DNA from 2 places in the Rhizobium sp. P1_E6 genome. Region 1 is predicted to be linked to the other one. Evidence: predicted binding sites of a transcription regulator. Region 1 holds the regulator's gene; the other holds the start of a gene.
The links. Region 1 encodes HrcA, which represses chaperone genes, less so after heat shock. Its sites were predicted from a motif close to GTTAGCACTCNCNNNNNGNGAGTGCTAAC; they were not measured.
Positions count from the first base shown of each region.

Region 2: the regulator HrcA is predicted to act here: its motif matches at 2,688-2,716, upstream of groES (co-chaperone GroES).

Region 1 is NZ_JBFUBG010000067.1:1,353-8,704, reverse strand. It holds gene AC1D35_RS25120 (BQ00720 family protein) at 177-434, opposite strand; gene AC1D35_RS25115 (Hsp20 family protein) at 482-907, opposite strand; gene AC1D35_RS25110 (nucleoside hydrolase) at 1,190-2,134, shown strand; gene grpE (nucleotide exchange factor GrpE) at 2,209-2,844, opposite strand; gene hrcA (heat-inducible transcriptional repressor HrcA) at 2,956-4,044, opposite strand; gene rph (ribonuclease PH) at 4,222-4,938, shown strand; gene AC1D35_RS25090 (VOC family protein) at 5,011-5,427, shown strand; gene rdgB (RdgB/HAM1 family non-canonical purine NTP pyrophosphatase) at 5,437-6,081, shown strand; gene hemW (radical SAM family heme chaperone HemW) at 6,097-7,293, shown strand; gene AC1D35_RS25075 (DMT family transporter) at 7,300-7,352, opposite strand, start outside.
Region 2 is NZ_JBFUBG010000013.1:22,405-29,756, reverse strand. It holds gene AC1D35_RS09680 (MFS transporter) at 1-455, shown strand, start outside; gene AC1D35_RS09675 (bifunctional riboflavin kinase/FAD synthetase) at 516-1,499, opposite strand; gene AC1D35_RS09670 (TIGR01459 family HAD-type hydrolase) at 1,514-2,362, opposite strand; gene groES (co-chaperone GroES) at 2,773-3,069, shown strand; gene groL (chaperonin GroEL) at 3,126-4,763, shown strand; gene AC1D35_RS09655 (hypothetical protein) at 5,538-5,984, shown strand; gene AC1D35_RS09650 (glutathione binding-like protein) at 6,051-6,761, opposite strand; gene AC1D35_RS09645 (DoxX family protein) at 6,966-7,352, shown strand, end outside.

The sequences.
Region 1 (7,352 bases):
TCAGAGCAAATCGCTCGATATCGCATCGGCCGCAGTCTCAGCGTTGTCGAAAACGGGAAAACGCTGGAAGGCGGCTATACGCATGGGCAAGGGACCCGCATGTGGCCCTTGCATCGCCCATTGCCCTTATTCACACATGCATTCTGACGGCCAGCCCTGCGGCAGGCCGGTCGTGATCAATGCAGGCTGACCGTCTTCAGCTCGTCTTCGGCAGCCTTGAAGAAGGTGCTGGAGCGGTTATCCGTCAGCAGGATCGGCGTACCATCGGCGCCGAACAATGCCCAGAGATCAACGCTTGGATCGATATCCGGCGCCTCAGGGAAGCACCTTGCAACCTCTTCGTTGCGTATTTTGCGGATATAGGCGACCTCGCCATTGCCGATGCCGGCAAGTTCGGACTTGGTCAAACGCGACGTGGCTTCTTTCATCAACATTCCTGTTCCTCCGGGAGAAGGGACCAACGGTTCAGCAAACCGTTGTGCTACTGTGAAACCGAAATGTTAATTTTCTTGACCATGCGGGCCGGTTCCGGGCGAATTAGATCAACCGACAGCAGACCGTTCTTGAGGCTTGCGCTTAGAACCTGCATGCCATCGGCGAGAACGAAGGTGCGCTGGAACTGCCTGGCCGCAATGCCGCGATAGAGATAATCGCGCTCGCCCTGATCGACCTGGCGGCCACGGATCAGAAGCTGGTTTTCCTCAGTGGAAACATCGAGGTCTTCTTCGCTGAAACCGGCAACGGCAAGCGTGATGCGGAGCCGTTCAGGCGCGTCGTAACCTGCCGCGATGCGTTCTATGTTATAGGGTGGATATCCGTCGCTTGCCTTGGAAATCCGCTCAAGCGTCTTTTCCATGGCATCGAAGCCCAGAAGTAGCGGGCTGGCGAAAGGGGTAATGCGACTCATCTTCCAAAGTCCTTGATGCAAGCGACCTCTCCGGACCTCACAAGCAGCATCCGGGTACCGCTAATATGGGAACGACGGTTGCCCGCTGCAAGGCGCGATGGCCACCCAACCAGGCCTCCCCCATTTTAAGGCGAAGCCTCACAAGACCGCTTCCTTGACAAAGGACGCAACGCCCCGCATCAAAACATGCCCCGGCGCGATGTGCTGATTTGTTACGGGAGCATGAAGACAATGAGAAGGTGCATGCCAGAGCGACGCGCACCAGAGGATGGAACGATTCGGATGGCAGAACCGAGAAAAATCATTATCGACACCGACCCCGGCCAGGACGATGCCGCCGCGATCATGTTGGCCTTCGGCAGCAGGCAAGAGCTTGACGTGCTGGGCATCACTACCGTCGCCGGCAATGTGCCGCTGTCTCTGACGAGCCGCAACGCGCGCATCATCTGCGAGCTTTGCGAGCGGACTGACATCAAGGTCTTTGCCGGCGCCGACCGGCCGATCGCCCGCAAGCTGGTTACCGCCGAGCATGTGCATGGCAAGACCGGCCTCGATGGCCCGACCCTTCCCGAGCCGACGATGCCGCTGCAGGCACAGCATTCCGTCGACTTCATTATCGAAACGCTGCGACGCGAGCCGGAAGGCACCGTCACGCTCTGTACGCTCGGACCGCTGACCAATATCGGCATGGCTTTCCGGAAGGCGCCCGACATCATTCCGCGTATCCGCGAGCTTGTGATGATGGGTGGCGGTTTCTTTGAAGGCGGCAATATCACGCCGGCTGCGGAATTCAACATCTACGTCGATCCGGAAGCGGCCGACATTGTGTTTCGCTCGGGCGTGCCTGTCGTCATGATGCCGCTCGACGTCACGCACCAGCTTCTGACCCGCAAGGACCGGGTGAAGCGGATGGCCGAGATCGGCACCGCGCCGGCCAAGGCGATGGTGGAGATGCTGGAATTCTTCGAGCGCTTCGACATCGAAAAATACGGCTCGGACGGCGGCCCGCTGCACGACCCGACGACGGTGGCCTACCTGCTGAAACCCGAACTCTTCAAGGGCCGGGACTGCAATGTCGAGATCGAGGTGACGTCGGAGCTGACAGTCGGCATGACGGTCGTCGACTGGTGGCATGTGACCGACCGCAAGCGCAATGCGAAGGTCATGCGCCACGTGGATGCCGACGGATTCTTCGATCTGCTGATCGAGCGCTTCGCGCGGATATGATCCACCAAGGTTAGACAGGAACAGAAAAGGCCGCCAGCGCGGCCTTTTCTTAATTGTCGGGCGTCCTTATCGTCTTAGGCGTCCTTCTCGTCCAGCACCGAGTTGGCCTCGGCTTCGACGAGTTTCGGACCACCCTTGGCAACGCCGACCATGGCCGGGCGCAGCACGCGTTCGCCGATGGAGAAACCGGCCTGCACCACCTGCACGACCGTATTGTTCGGCACTTCGGTATTCGGCACTTCGAACATCGCCTGATGGAAGTTCGGGTCGAACTTCTGGCCAACCGGCTCCAGCTTGCGAACGCCGTGGCGCTCGAGAGCCGAGAGCATTGAACGCTCGGTCATATCCACACCTTCAATCAGCGTGGTCAGGCCGGCATCGGCCGTTTCCTTCACTTCGGCAGGAATGGCGTCGAGCGCGCGGCGCAGGTTGTCCGAGACGGCCAGCATGTCGCGAGCGAAGCCTGCGACGGAATAGGACTTGGCATCCTTGACCTCGCGCTCCGTGCGGCGGCGCAGATTGTCCATTTCGGCCGCGAGCCGCAAATAGCGGTCGCGCAGTTCGGCATTCTCGGCCTTCAGAAGCTCAAGCGGATCTGGTTCGCTTGCAGCTGCTTCCTTCACGGCTTCATTCTCGACGTTTGCGGCAGCGTCGGCTGCGGCTTCTGCCGCAGCTGCGTCAGGTCCGTTTTGCGTCGTTTCATCAGTCATGACGGTCTCCGGTTCATATATTCTCAGATGCGCCCGATATCGATGTTTGGCCGGAAAAAATCAAGTCTGCGTGACGAAGAAGCTGAAATTCAGCCGGTTTCGCGTGAGGGATCAGAGAGATCCGCGCGAAAGGCGCGACACGAGCTGGGCCGTATAGTCCACCATCGGCACGATGCGGGAATAATTAAGCCGCGTGGGGCCAATCACGCCCACCGCTCCGACAATGCGGTCGTCGTCATCGCGATAGGGGGCAACGATCAGGGAGGAACCGGAAAGCGAGAAGAGCTTGTTCTCCGAACCGATGAAGATGCGCACGCCGGGTCCGCTTTCAGCAAGGTTCAGGAGCTCGATCAAGCTGTCCTTCTTCTCCAGGTCGTCAAAGAGCAGGCGCAGACGGTCGAGGTCTTCCGCCCCGCCCACGCCTTCCAGCAGGTTTGCGCGGCCGCGGATGATGAGTTGCGCTGGCTTTGTCTCGTCCGAGTTGCCGGCCCATACGGCAATGCCACGCTCCACGAGATCCCGCGACAGCGCATCGAGCTCGTGGCGAACTTCATCTTTCAGTCGGCTCAATTGCAGGCGCAATTCCGGCAGCGTTTGCCCGGTCATGTGCGCGTTGAGGAAATTTGCGGCTTCGGTGAGCTGCGAAGAGGTAACGCCCGCAGGCAGCTCGATGATTCGGTTTTCCACCTGATCGTGATCACCGACAAGCACGGCCAGAGCCTTGGTAGGCTCCAGGCGGATGAACTCGACATGCTTCAGCACCGAATCGCTCTTGGACGTGATGACGAGGCCGGCGCCGCGCGAAATGCCCGAGAGCATGCGACTTGCCTCGTTCATCATCGATTCCACGGGATTGTCGCGGTTTCCGGCCCGCACCTGTCGGTCGATGCTGGCGCGCTCCTCGACAGAGAGATCGCCGACCTGCATGAAGGCATCGACAAAGAAGCGCAGCCCCACCTGCGTGGGCAGGCGGCCGGCACTGACATGCGGCGAATAGATGAGCCCCAGTTCTTCCAGGTCGCTCATGACATTGCGCACAGAGGCGGGCGACAGTGACATGGGCAGAAGACGTGACAGATTGCGGGAACCCAACGGTTCGCCGTGCTCCAGATAACCTTCGACGATACGTCGGAAGATTTCCTTGGATCGTTCATCCAGCGCGGCCACGGCATCCGAAACCGATGTCGACCTGTAGCTCATGAACTTTCGCACCCGTACTGAATGATATCCGGGAAATATAGCCAAACTTACCCCCGTGGCAAAAGGGAATTTGCAAATGCACGCAGCCAATCGTAGAAGCGGGCGACAATACAGATGCAGGCATGGCATTGCCGGGACCCGCTCACGCTTTTCGGCATCATGTTTCAGGAGAAGAGAATGCGGCCTTCAGGCAGAAAAACAGACCAGATGCGCAAGGTCTCCTTCGAGCGCAATTTTTCCAAGCATGCCGAAGGCTCCTGCCTGGTGAAATTCGGCGATACGCATGTGCTCTGCACGGCAAGCCTTGAAGACAAGACACCGCCATGGCTGCGCAATAGCGGCAAGGGCTGGGTTACCGCCGAATACGGCATGTTGCCGCGCGCGACAGGCGAGCGTATGAAGCGCGAAGCCGCTACCGGCAAACAGGGTGGCCGCACGCAGGAGATCCAACGCCTCATCGGCCGTTCGCTGCGCGCTGTGGTCGACCTGACCGCGCTCGGCGAGCGCCAGATCACGCTCGACTGCGACGTTATCCAGGCGGATGGCGGCACGCGTACGGCCTCCATCACCGGGGCCTGGATTGCGCTTTACGACTGCCTGCGCTGGATGGAAACCCGCAACATGATCAAGGCCGACCGCGTCCTGAAGGATCATGTCGCGGCGATCTCCTGCGGCATCTTCGCCAGCCAGCCGGTTATCGACCTCGACTATCTCGAAGATTCTTCTGCCGAAACCGATGCCAATTTCGTCATGACGGGCGCCGGCGGTATCGTCGAGATTCAGGGCACGGCGGAAGGCACGCCTTTCACCGAGGAAGAATTTTCTTCGCTGATGGGCCTTGCCAAGGCCGGTATCGCCGAACTGGTGGACCTGCAGAAGCAGGCAATCGCCTGAGGGCATCCGTTCGGGCCTATCAATGAATTTTCCTTGTCCCCGTTTCGGGGACAGCCGGACCAAGAGGCGGTAATGGCCCACCCGATCGAAGGCATTCTTGAAACCGCGCTTTATGCCGCAGATCTCGATGCGGCTGAAGCCTTCTACGGGAATGTGCTGGGTCTCGAGAAGATCGCACGGTCGGGCAACCGCCATGTGTTCTTCCGGTGCGGATCGGGCGTACTGCTGATCTTTAACCCGAAGGAAACGATGAAGCCGCCGGCACCTGACAGTCTGCAGGTTCCGCCGCATGGCACGACCGGAAAGGGCCATGCCTGCTTCAGGGTTTCGGGAGATTATCTCGATCAGATGGCCAGGAAGCTGCAGGCAGCCGGTATCGGTATCGAATCCGAGGTTCACTGGCCGCAGGGCGGCCGATCGATTTATTTCCGCGATCCTGATGGCAACAGCCTGGAATGCGCGGAGGCGAAAATCTGGGGCATGGAATAAGGATATTTTATGCGTAAGCTCGAAACCAAGACCATTGTCGTTGCCAGCCATAACCAGGGCAAGATCCGCGAGATTCAGGATCTGATCGGGCCGCTCGGCTTTACCGCCAAATCGGCTGCCGAACTCAATTTCATCGAACCCAAGGAAACCGGGACGACCTTCGAGGAAAATGCGACGATCAAGGCGCTCGCCTCGGCTGAAGCCTCGGGCATGCCGGCGCTTTCTGACGATTCGGGTCTCGTCGTCGATGCACTCGGCGGCGATCCGGGTGTCTACACGGCCGACTGGGCGGAGACCGGCAACGGCACCCGCGATTTTGGCATGGCGATGGAAAAGGTCGAGAAGGCACTGGAAAAGGCCGGCGCCAAGAAGCCCGAACAGCGCACCGCGCGTTTCGTCAGCGTGCTCTGCCTTGCCTGGCCGGATGGCCATACCGAGCTTTTCCGCGGCGAAGTGGAAGGCACCGTCGCCTGGCCGCCGCGCGGAATGCAGGGTTTCGGCTATGATCCGGTTTTCCAGCCGGAAGGCTATGATGTGACGTTCGGCGAGATGAGCGCGGAAGAAAAGCATGGCTGGAGTATCGGCAAACCGCAGGCTCTGTCGCATCGCGCCCGCGCCTTCAAGCTCTTTGTCGAAACCTGCCTGGAAGCATAGGGCCAAGCTTTGAACATGATCGAGTCGCCTGCGCTGATGCCCGACGCAAAGCTTCTGCCAGATACCGGCGAGCCCGGTTTCGGGGTCTATGTGCATTGGCCTTTCTGCGCGGCGAAGTGTCCCTATTGCGATTTCAACAGCCATGTCCGGCATCAGCCGGTCGATCAGGAGCGCTATGTCGCCGCTTTCCTGAAGGAGATCGCCACTGCCCGCCAGATGAGCGGGCCGAAGACGGTGACCAGCATCTTCCTCGGCGGGGGCACGCCCTCGCTGATGAAGCCGGAAACGGTCGATGCGATCCTTGATGGCATTTCGCGGTACTGGCATGTGCCTGATGGCATCGAGATCACGATGGAGGCCAACCCTTCCAGCGTCGAGGCGGAACGCTTCCGCGGCTATCGCGCTGCCGGCGTCAACCGTGTGTCGCTCGGCGTGCAGGCGCTCAACGACCGTGACCTGAAATTCCTCGGGCGGCTGCACGACGTCGCCGATGCGCTGAAGGCGATCAAGCTGGCGCGCGACATCTTCCCGCGCATGTCCTTCGACCTGATCTATGCCAGGCCGAACCAGACGGTGGAAGAATGGGAGCGCGAACTGAAGGAAGCGATCTCCTATGCGGTCGATCATCTCTCGCTCTATCAGCTGACCATCGAGGAAGGCACGCCCTTCTATGGCCTGCACAAGGCCGGAAAGCTGATCGTGCCTGATGGGGACCAGTCCGCTGAACTCTATGAGGCCACGCAGGAAATCACCGAGCGTGAAGGACTGCCTGCCTATGAGGTGTCCAACCACGCCCGGCCCGGCGCGGAGAGCCGACATAACCTCACCTATTGGCGCTACGGTGATTATGCCGGCATCGGCCCTGGCGCGCATGGGCGCCTGACGCGCTGCGCAGAAAAGATCGCAACCGCTACGGAACGCAAACCTGAGGCTTGGCTGGACCTCGTCGAGCGCGACGGGCACGGCATCGTCGACGAGGAGCGCCTCGGCTTCGAGGAACAGTCCGACGAACTGCTATTGATGGGCCTGCGCCTGAAAGAAGGCGTCGATCTCGCTCGCTGGCAGCAGCTTTCCGGCCGCGATCTCGATCCGAAACGCGAAGAGTTTTTACTGGAACACCGCTTCATCGAACGGATCGGCAATTCGCGGCTGCGCTGCACTCCGTCAGGCATGCTGATCCTCGATTCCGTCGTCGCGGACCTCGCCTGCTGAATCACATCAGGCAGTGCGCCTCTTCCCCAAGTTGACGAGCCTTCCATCGATCGCCGCAA
Region 2 (7,352 bases), on a different contig from region 1:
TCTATAGCGTCGAGGGCCTGGCCGGTCTCGGCGGTCGCCTGGTCTACGGCACGCTGGCGGACCGGATCGGCGTGAAGCCGGTCATCATCGCGGGCTTGCTGGTGCAAGCGGCAGCCCTTGCCACCTATCTTGCCGTCAGCAAGCTCGGGGAGTTCTATGCACTCGCCGTGATCTTCGGCAGCGCCTATGGCGGGGTGATGCCGCTCTATGCGGTGCTTGCACGTGAATATTTCGGCCCGCGCATCATCGGCACGGTGTTCGGGGCGGCGACGATGCTATCCAGCATCGGCATGGCCTTCGGACCGCTGATCGGCGGCTGGATCTACGATAGCTATGCCAACTACTCGTGGCTCTTCATCGGCTCCGCGTTGGTTGGGCTCGGTGCGGCAGGCATTGCACTCGCCTTTCCACCACTCCCGCGCCAGAAGGCTCAGCCAGCGCTCGGCACGGCCTGAGCATGACCTTGTTATTATGCAATTCCGGACGCAAAACCGCTATGCACTTGCTGGAATTGCTCAGTCGAAACAGAGCTTCCGATCCAGCTCGCCGAGCGGCCGGACGCCTGACAGAAGCGCCCTCGCCTCCTCCTCGTCGCGCTTGATCTGCGCGACGAGCGGATCAAGCCCGTCGAACCTCAGTTCGGGACGCAGATGGCCGAAGAAGGACACCGAACAGGTCTGGCCGTAGAGATCGCCGCTGAAATCGAAGAGATAGGTTTCGAGCAGCGGCGCGCCGTTTTCCGTCACCGTTGGGCGGCGGCCATAGCTCGCCACCGCATTATGGAGCTTGCCGTTTTCGAGGCGGAAGCGGACGGCATAGATGCCTGCTGCAAGCTCCGCCTCTGGCGGCAGCCGCATGTTGGCGGTCGGAAAGCCAAGCTGACGGCCGAGCTTCTCGCCGTCAATGACCTTCGACTGCACGGTATAGCGATAGCCGAGCATGGCGGCGACCGAGGAGACATCGCCTTCCTTCAGCAGCGCACGAATATGACTCGAGGAGACGACGTCGGTATTCTCGTCGCGGAACGCGTCGATCAGAGTGACGCCGAACCCATATCTGTTGCCGGCGTCCATCAGAAAGGCAGGCCCACCCTCGCGGCCGCGGCCGAAATGGAAATCGAAGCCGGTCACCACCTCGGACGCGCCGAGCCAGTCCTTCAGGATGGAGTGGATGAACTCTTCCGCCGAGCGCTGGGAAAATTCGTAATCGAAAGGATATTCGATGACCGCGTTGAAGCCCAGCTCTTCCAGGATGCGCGCCTTGAGTGGCGCGGGTGTCAGCCGGAAGACCGGCGCATCCGGCTTGAAGACGGTGCGCGGATGCGGCTCGAAGGTCAGCACGAGAGCCGGCACCCCGCGCGCGCTGGCAATATCGAGCGCCCGGTTCAGCACCGACTGATGGCCGCGATGAACGCCATCGAAATTGCCGATGGCGATGACGCCGCCCTTCAAATGCTCGGGCAGCGGATCGCGGGTTTCATTGCGGTGGAAAACGGTCATCGGCTTGTTTTCTCTTATGCGAGGCGCGGCATCCACCACTTGGGTGCGGCTTTTTCCCGTTGGAGATAGGCGTTGAGGATCGCCTCGTCGGTTTCGCCGTTCAACGTATATTCCTTCGCGTGGATACCACCGCTGATGTAGAGAAGGTCGAGCCCATAATTCAAGGCGCCGCGGACATCCGTCGGCATGCCGTCGCCGATCGCCAACACGCGATCGATGGGGAAATCGCCGCGGACCTCGCGGGCAGCGACAAGCGTCGCCTCATAGATCGGCCGGTGCGGTTTTCCGGCAATGCGGGTGGAACCGCCGAGTTGTTCATAATAGGCGGCCATGGCACCGGCGCAGGGAATGATGCGGTGACCGCGCTCGACGACGAGATCGGGATTGGCGCAGATCATCGGCACGTTGCGAGCTTTGAAGTCCAGCAGTATGTCCGTGTAGTCCTCGGGCGTCTGCGTCTCGTCGTCGAAAAAGCCGGTACAGACAACGGAGGTGGCTTCGCCGGCAGCGGCGCGCTCGATATCGAGGCCTTCAAGGAGCGGGCTGTCGCGCTCGGGGCCGAGCAGGAAGACCTTGCGCGGACCTTCGGCAATCAGCGTACGCGTGACATCGCCCGAGGTGACGATGCGGTCATAGGCGCTGTCGGGCACGCCGATCTGGCGCAGCTGCTCGACGACCTGCCAGGAGACGCGCGGCGAATTAGTGATGAGAACGACGGTCAGGCCGGCCGCACGGGCTGCCTCCAGCGCCTCGCCCGCCTTCGGAAACGGATCGACGCCGTTATGGACGACGCCCCAGACATCACAGAGCACCACATCGTATCGATCGGTGATCTCGGAGAAGTTCGCAATCCGCTTTGCCATTCCGCTTTCCTGCTTCGCTTTCGGTCACCGGTGACATTGCAAAGGCGGGCTTCGATGGCAAGGCATTTCTACGTCAAGCGAAGAACGCCGCGAGCCACAGAAGCCAAGGCTCTTCACCATCTAACCTTGGAGCGGAACAGCGTGACGGAGGATGGCGAGCACTGCAGGACCAAGCGCGCGCCATCCCGACCAGCGCTGTGAGAAAGATGGACCAGCCGCGGCTCGGTAACGACGTCGGACAAATCCCGCCATCTCCACAATTCCGGCACAAAAATCCGTGAGGGCTCTTCTTGACTCCTTCTGGAGCCATCCCTAAATGCACGGCGCTAGCACTCACAGGAGTTGAGTGCTAACATCTCCATTGTGGGCCACCCCGGTCCGCGAATGTCATTTGATCGAGGGATTAGACAATGGCAAGCACCAATTTCCGCCCGCTTCACGATCGCGTCGTCGTTCGCCGCGTTGAATCCGAAGCCAAGACCAAGGGTGGCATCATCATCCCGGACACCGCCAAGGAAAAGCCGCAGGAAGGCGAAATCGTCGCCGTCGGCTCCGGCGCTCGTGACGAATCCGGCAAGGTCGTTCCGCTGGACGTCAAGGCCGGCGACCGCATTCTGTTCGGCAAGTGGTCGGGCACCGAAGTCAAGATCGACGGCGAAGACCTTCTCATCATGAAGGAAGCCGACATCATGGGCATCATCGGCTAATCAGCCGGATGTCTTTCACCTGTAATCGCTGACACCCCTTTTCAGGAGTTCTCAAAATGGCAGCTAAAGAAGTAAAATTCGGCCGCAGCGCGCGCGAAAAGATGCTGCGCGGCGTCGATATCCTCGCTGACGCAGTGAAGGTCACGCTTGGTCCGAAGGGCCGTAACGTCGTTATCGACAAGTCCTTCGGCGCTCCGCGCATCACCAAGGACGGTGTTTCGGTCGCCAAGGAAATCGAACTCGAAGACAAGTTCGAAAACATGGGCGCCCAGATGGTCCGCGAAGTTGCTTCGAAGACCAACGACGTTGCCGGCGACGGCACGACGACCGCCACGGTTCTTGCACAGGCCATCGTTCGCGAAGGCAACAAGGCTGTAGCAGCCGGCATGAACCCGATGGACCTGAAGCGCGGCATCGACCTCGCTGTTGCTGAAGTCGTCAAGGATCTCCAGGCCAAGGCCAAGAAGATCTCCACGTCGGAAGAAGTTGCACAGGTCGGCACGATCTCCGCAAACGGCGACAAGCAGGTCGGTCTCGACATTGCTGAAGCCATGCAGAAGGTTGGCAACGAAGGCGTCATCACCGTCGAAGAAGCCAAGACCGCTGAAACCGAGCTCGAAGTCGTCGAAGGCATGCAGTTCGACCGCGGCTACCTGAGCCCGTACTTCGTCACCAACCCGGAAAAGATGGTTGCTGACCTCGAAGACGCTTTCATCCTGCTGCACGAAAAGAAGCTCTCGAACCTGCAGTCCATGCTCCCGGTTCTCGAAGCTGTCGTTCAGACCGGCAAGCCGCTCCTCATCATCGCTGAAGACGTCGAAGGCGAAGCTCTTGCTACGCTCGTCGTCAACAAGCTGCGCGGCGGCCTGAAGATCGCTGCTGTCAAGGCTCCGGGCTTCGGCGACCGCCGCAAGGCCATGCTGGAAGACATCGCCATCCTGACGGGCGGCACTGTCATTTCCGAAGACCTTGGCATCAAGCTTGAGTCTGTCACCCTCGACATGCTCGGCCGTACCAAGAAGGTTTCGATCTCCAAGGAAAACACCACGATCGTCGACGGCGCTGGCGCCAAGTCCGACATCGAAGGCCGTGTTGCCCAGATCAAGGCTCAGATCGAAGAAACCACCTCCGACTACGACCGCGAAAAGCTGCAGGAACGTCTTGCCAAGCTCGCTGGCGGCGTTGCCGTTATCCGCGTCGGCGGCTCGACGGAAATCGAAGTGAAGGAAARGAAGGACCGCATCGACGACGCTCTCAACGCGACGCGCGCTGCTGTTCAGGAAGGCATCGTCCCGGGCGGCGGTATCGCTCTCCTGCGCTCTTCCACGAAGATCACTGTCAAGGGTGAAAACCAGGATCAGGAAGCCGGCGTCAACATCGTTCGCCGCGCTCTGCAGTCTCTGGTTCGCCAGATCGCAGAAAACGCTGGTGACGAAGCTTCGATCGTTGTCGGCAAGGTTCTCGACAAGAACGAAGACAACTACGGCTACAATGCCCAGACGTCCGAGTATGGCGACATGATCGCCATGGGCATCGTCGACCCGCTCAAGGTTGTCCGTACGGCTCTGCAGAACGCAGCTTCGGTTGCCTCGCTGCTGATCACCACGGAAGCCATGATCGCCGAGCTGCCGAAGAAGGACGCTCCGGCAATGCCTGGTGGCATGGGCGGCATGGGCGGTATGGACATGATGTGATAGGCCAACGGCCTTTCACAGCATCGTCCGTAAAGCCGCCCATCATCCAAAGTGGTTCAGCGCGTCAAGCGCGCTGAACAGGCGGTATGGACATGATGTGATAGGCGAAAGCCGTCACTGACATCCATTCCGGTCTCCGGAACAGGAAGGGCGGTCTTCGGGCCGCCCTTTTCTTTATTCAGGCGATTCGAAAATATTTTATTTAACAGGATGCTTAAACGTTCAATCAACCAATCGGAAAGCCCGGTTTTCGTGCGAGGCTTTCGCGAAACTTGCGTGCCATGTATTTTTTCGGCCAGGGAAATTCGGTCTCCCAGCAGCCTAAATTATGAGAATTGCATGCTATGGTATGCGTGGAACCGTTTCCACAACGCATAAATGAGACTTTTCGTCACCCGACTAATCGGATAACGCGCAAATCCGCTCAAAATCCTGATCATAACGTCAGCCTAACGCCCCGCAAAAAGGCGTTGCCGTTTGCGCAGAAGCTCCTATAAATCCGCGCTGCAATTGACGTTCGCCCGGAGCAAATCTCGCCGCAGACGAGACCGGACCGCGCCAACGGCCATGCGTGAACATTCGGGCTTCGAAGGTCTCCGCTAACATATGAAAGTAAATCTTGCAGGACATAGTCGGGCGGCGACCCTGCGAGGCGCTGCCGGGTAGGTTCCGTAAGGTGGCAGGCACAGACATGAGGTCTGGCGCCAAGTGATCCTGTCTCTTTGTGTTTGCCGAGTGTGCGGCTGTCCAGCTGCACCCGAACTGGGGAACGCCTTGTTTAAAATCGCCAAAGCCAATGCTGCCGCACCCTTGATGCCGGGCTCGCTGGATTACACCAACCATAATCACGAAATGCTGGCGCAACTTTCCGTCTCCGAAAGCTGGATTGCAGACTTTTCGACTGGTGTGATCAGACTCGGAGAATGGAGCGCGATGCTGCACGGCCTCTCGATGCAGGAATGCGGCCTGTTGAGCCTGGTGCGCTGCTACGACGCCAAGGACCGCAACCACGTTCTGCAGCTCTTCGAACAGGCGGCGACGCTTTCCTCATCCTTCTGTTTTTCGACAACCATCATCATGCCGAACGGCTTCCGCCAGCCGCTCTTCTGCATGGGCGAATCCAATGGGCTGGAAGAAAAATACTGCGGCAGCATGGTCGGCGTCTTCGTCTTCCCGCGCTTCAAGCTGGAAGGCGCCAGCCAGATCACCAGCAGGCAGTAATCTGCCCGCAAGCCCTCAAGAAAAAGGCCGGTCCTGCGACCGGCCTTTTCTGTTTCAATCCAAAGATCAAGCTGGCTTGACCGGGATATTGAGCCCCTTCTCGCTTGCCGGCCGGGCGATACAGCGCTGCAGCCAGTCCATGACGGCGGGGAATTTCGCATATTCCAACACCTCGCGACCGCCATAGAAGATGTCGGCGCCGCGGATCCACGGGAAGGTGGTGATATCGGCGATAGTGTATTCGTCGCCCATGATCCACTGGCGGCCCTGCAGCCGGCTTTCCAGAACGCCCAGCAGGCGTTTGGCTTCATCGCGATAACGCTCCACCGGATAGGAATTGTTGGCGACCTTATCGGCTGCGAATTTGTAGAAATGGCCAAACTGGCCGAACATCGGGCCGATCCCAGCCATCTGGAAAAAGACCCACTGGATGGTTTCATAGCGGCCCGCGGCATCGGCCGGGATGAGCTTGCCGGTCTTCTCCGCGAGATAGAGCAGGATGGCACCGGATTCGAAAAGGCCGATCGGCTTTCCCCCGGGGCCGTTGGGATCGATGATTGAAGGGATGCGGCCGTTCGGGTTCAGCGAGACGAATTCCGCCGTCTTCTGATCGGTGGTCGCGAAGGAAACATAATGGGGCTCATAGGGCAGACCGAGCTCCTCCAGCGCCACGGAAATCTTCACGCCGTTCGGCGTCTGAAGAGAGTAAAGCTGGATAATGTCAGGGTTTTCGGCCGGCCAGCGGCTGGTGATCGGAAATGCGGAAAGATCTGCCATCAAGTTCTCCATAGTGAGGAGGCGACCATAGAAGAGGGTCGCCATACAAGGCAAGCCGCTCGATCGTTTCGTATTAGTGAACAAACTGTCCGCTACTGTTTATCTTTCCCTGACGCTAGAAAAAGGCGAAATACAGGGCATCCGAGGTCCCAACACGGTGCCGGGGCATCAAGACCTCAAGAGCCATTCAACGGAGAAACGTCCATGTCGAATACGAACAACGTCCTCATCCTTCTCGCCCGCATTCTTTTGTCCTTCATGTTCATCTTTGCCGGCTTCGGCAAGGTAACCGATCCTGCCGGCACTGCAGGCATGATCGCCGGCGCCGGCCTTCCGGCTTCCACCGCGCTGACCTATCTCGCAGGCCTCTTCGAACTCGTCATGGGCATTTCCGTGCTCATCGGCTATCAGGTCCGCTACACGGGCTGGCTGATTGCTGCCTTCTGCGTGTTCACCGGCATCGTCTTCCACCTGCCGACGGTCAACGTTCCTGACTTCCCGGCTGCTGCGAACGGCTGGATCAACGGCCTGAATTTCGTGAACTTCCTGAAGAACGTTACACTCGCCGGCGCCTACATCATGCTCGCCACC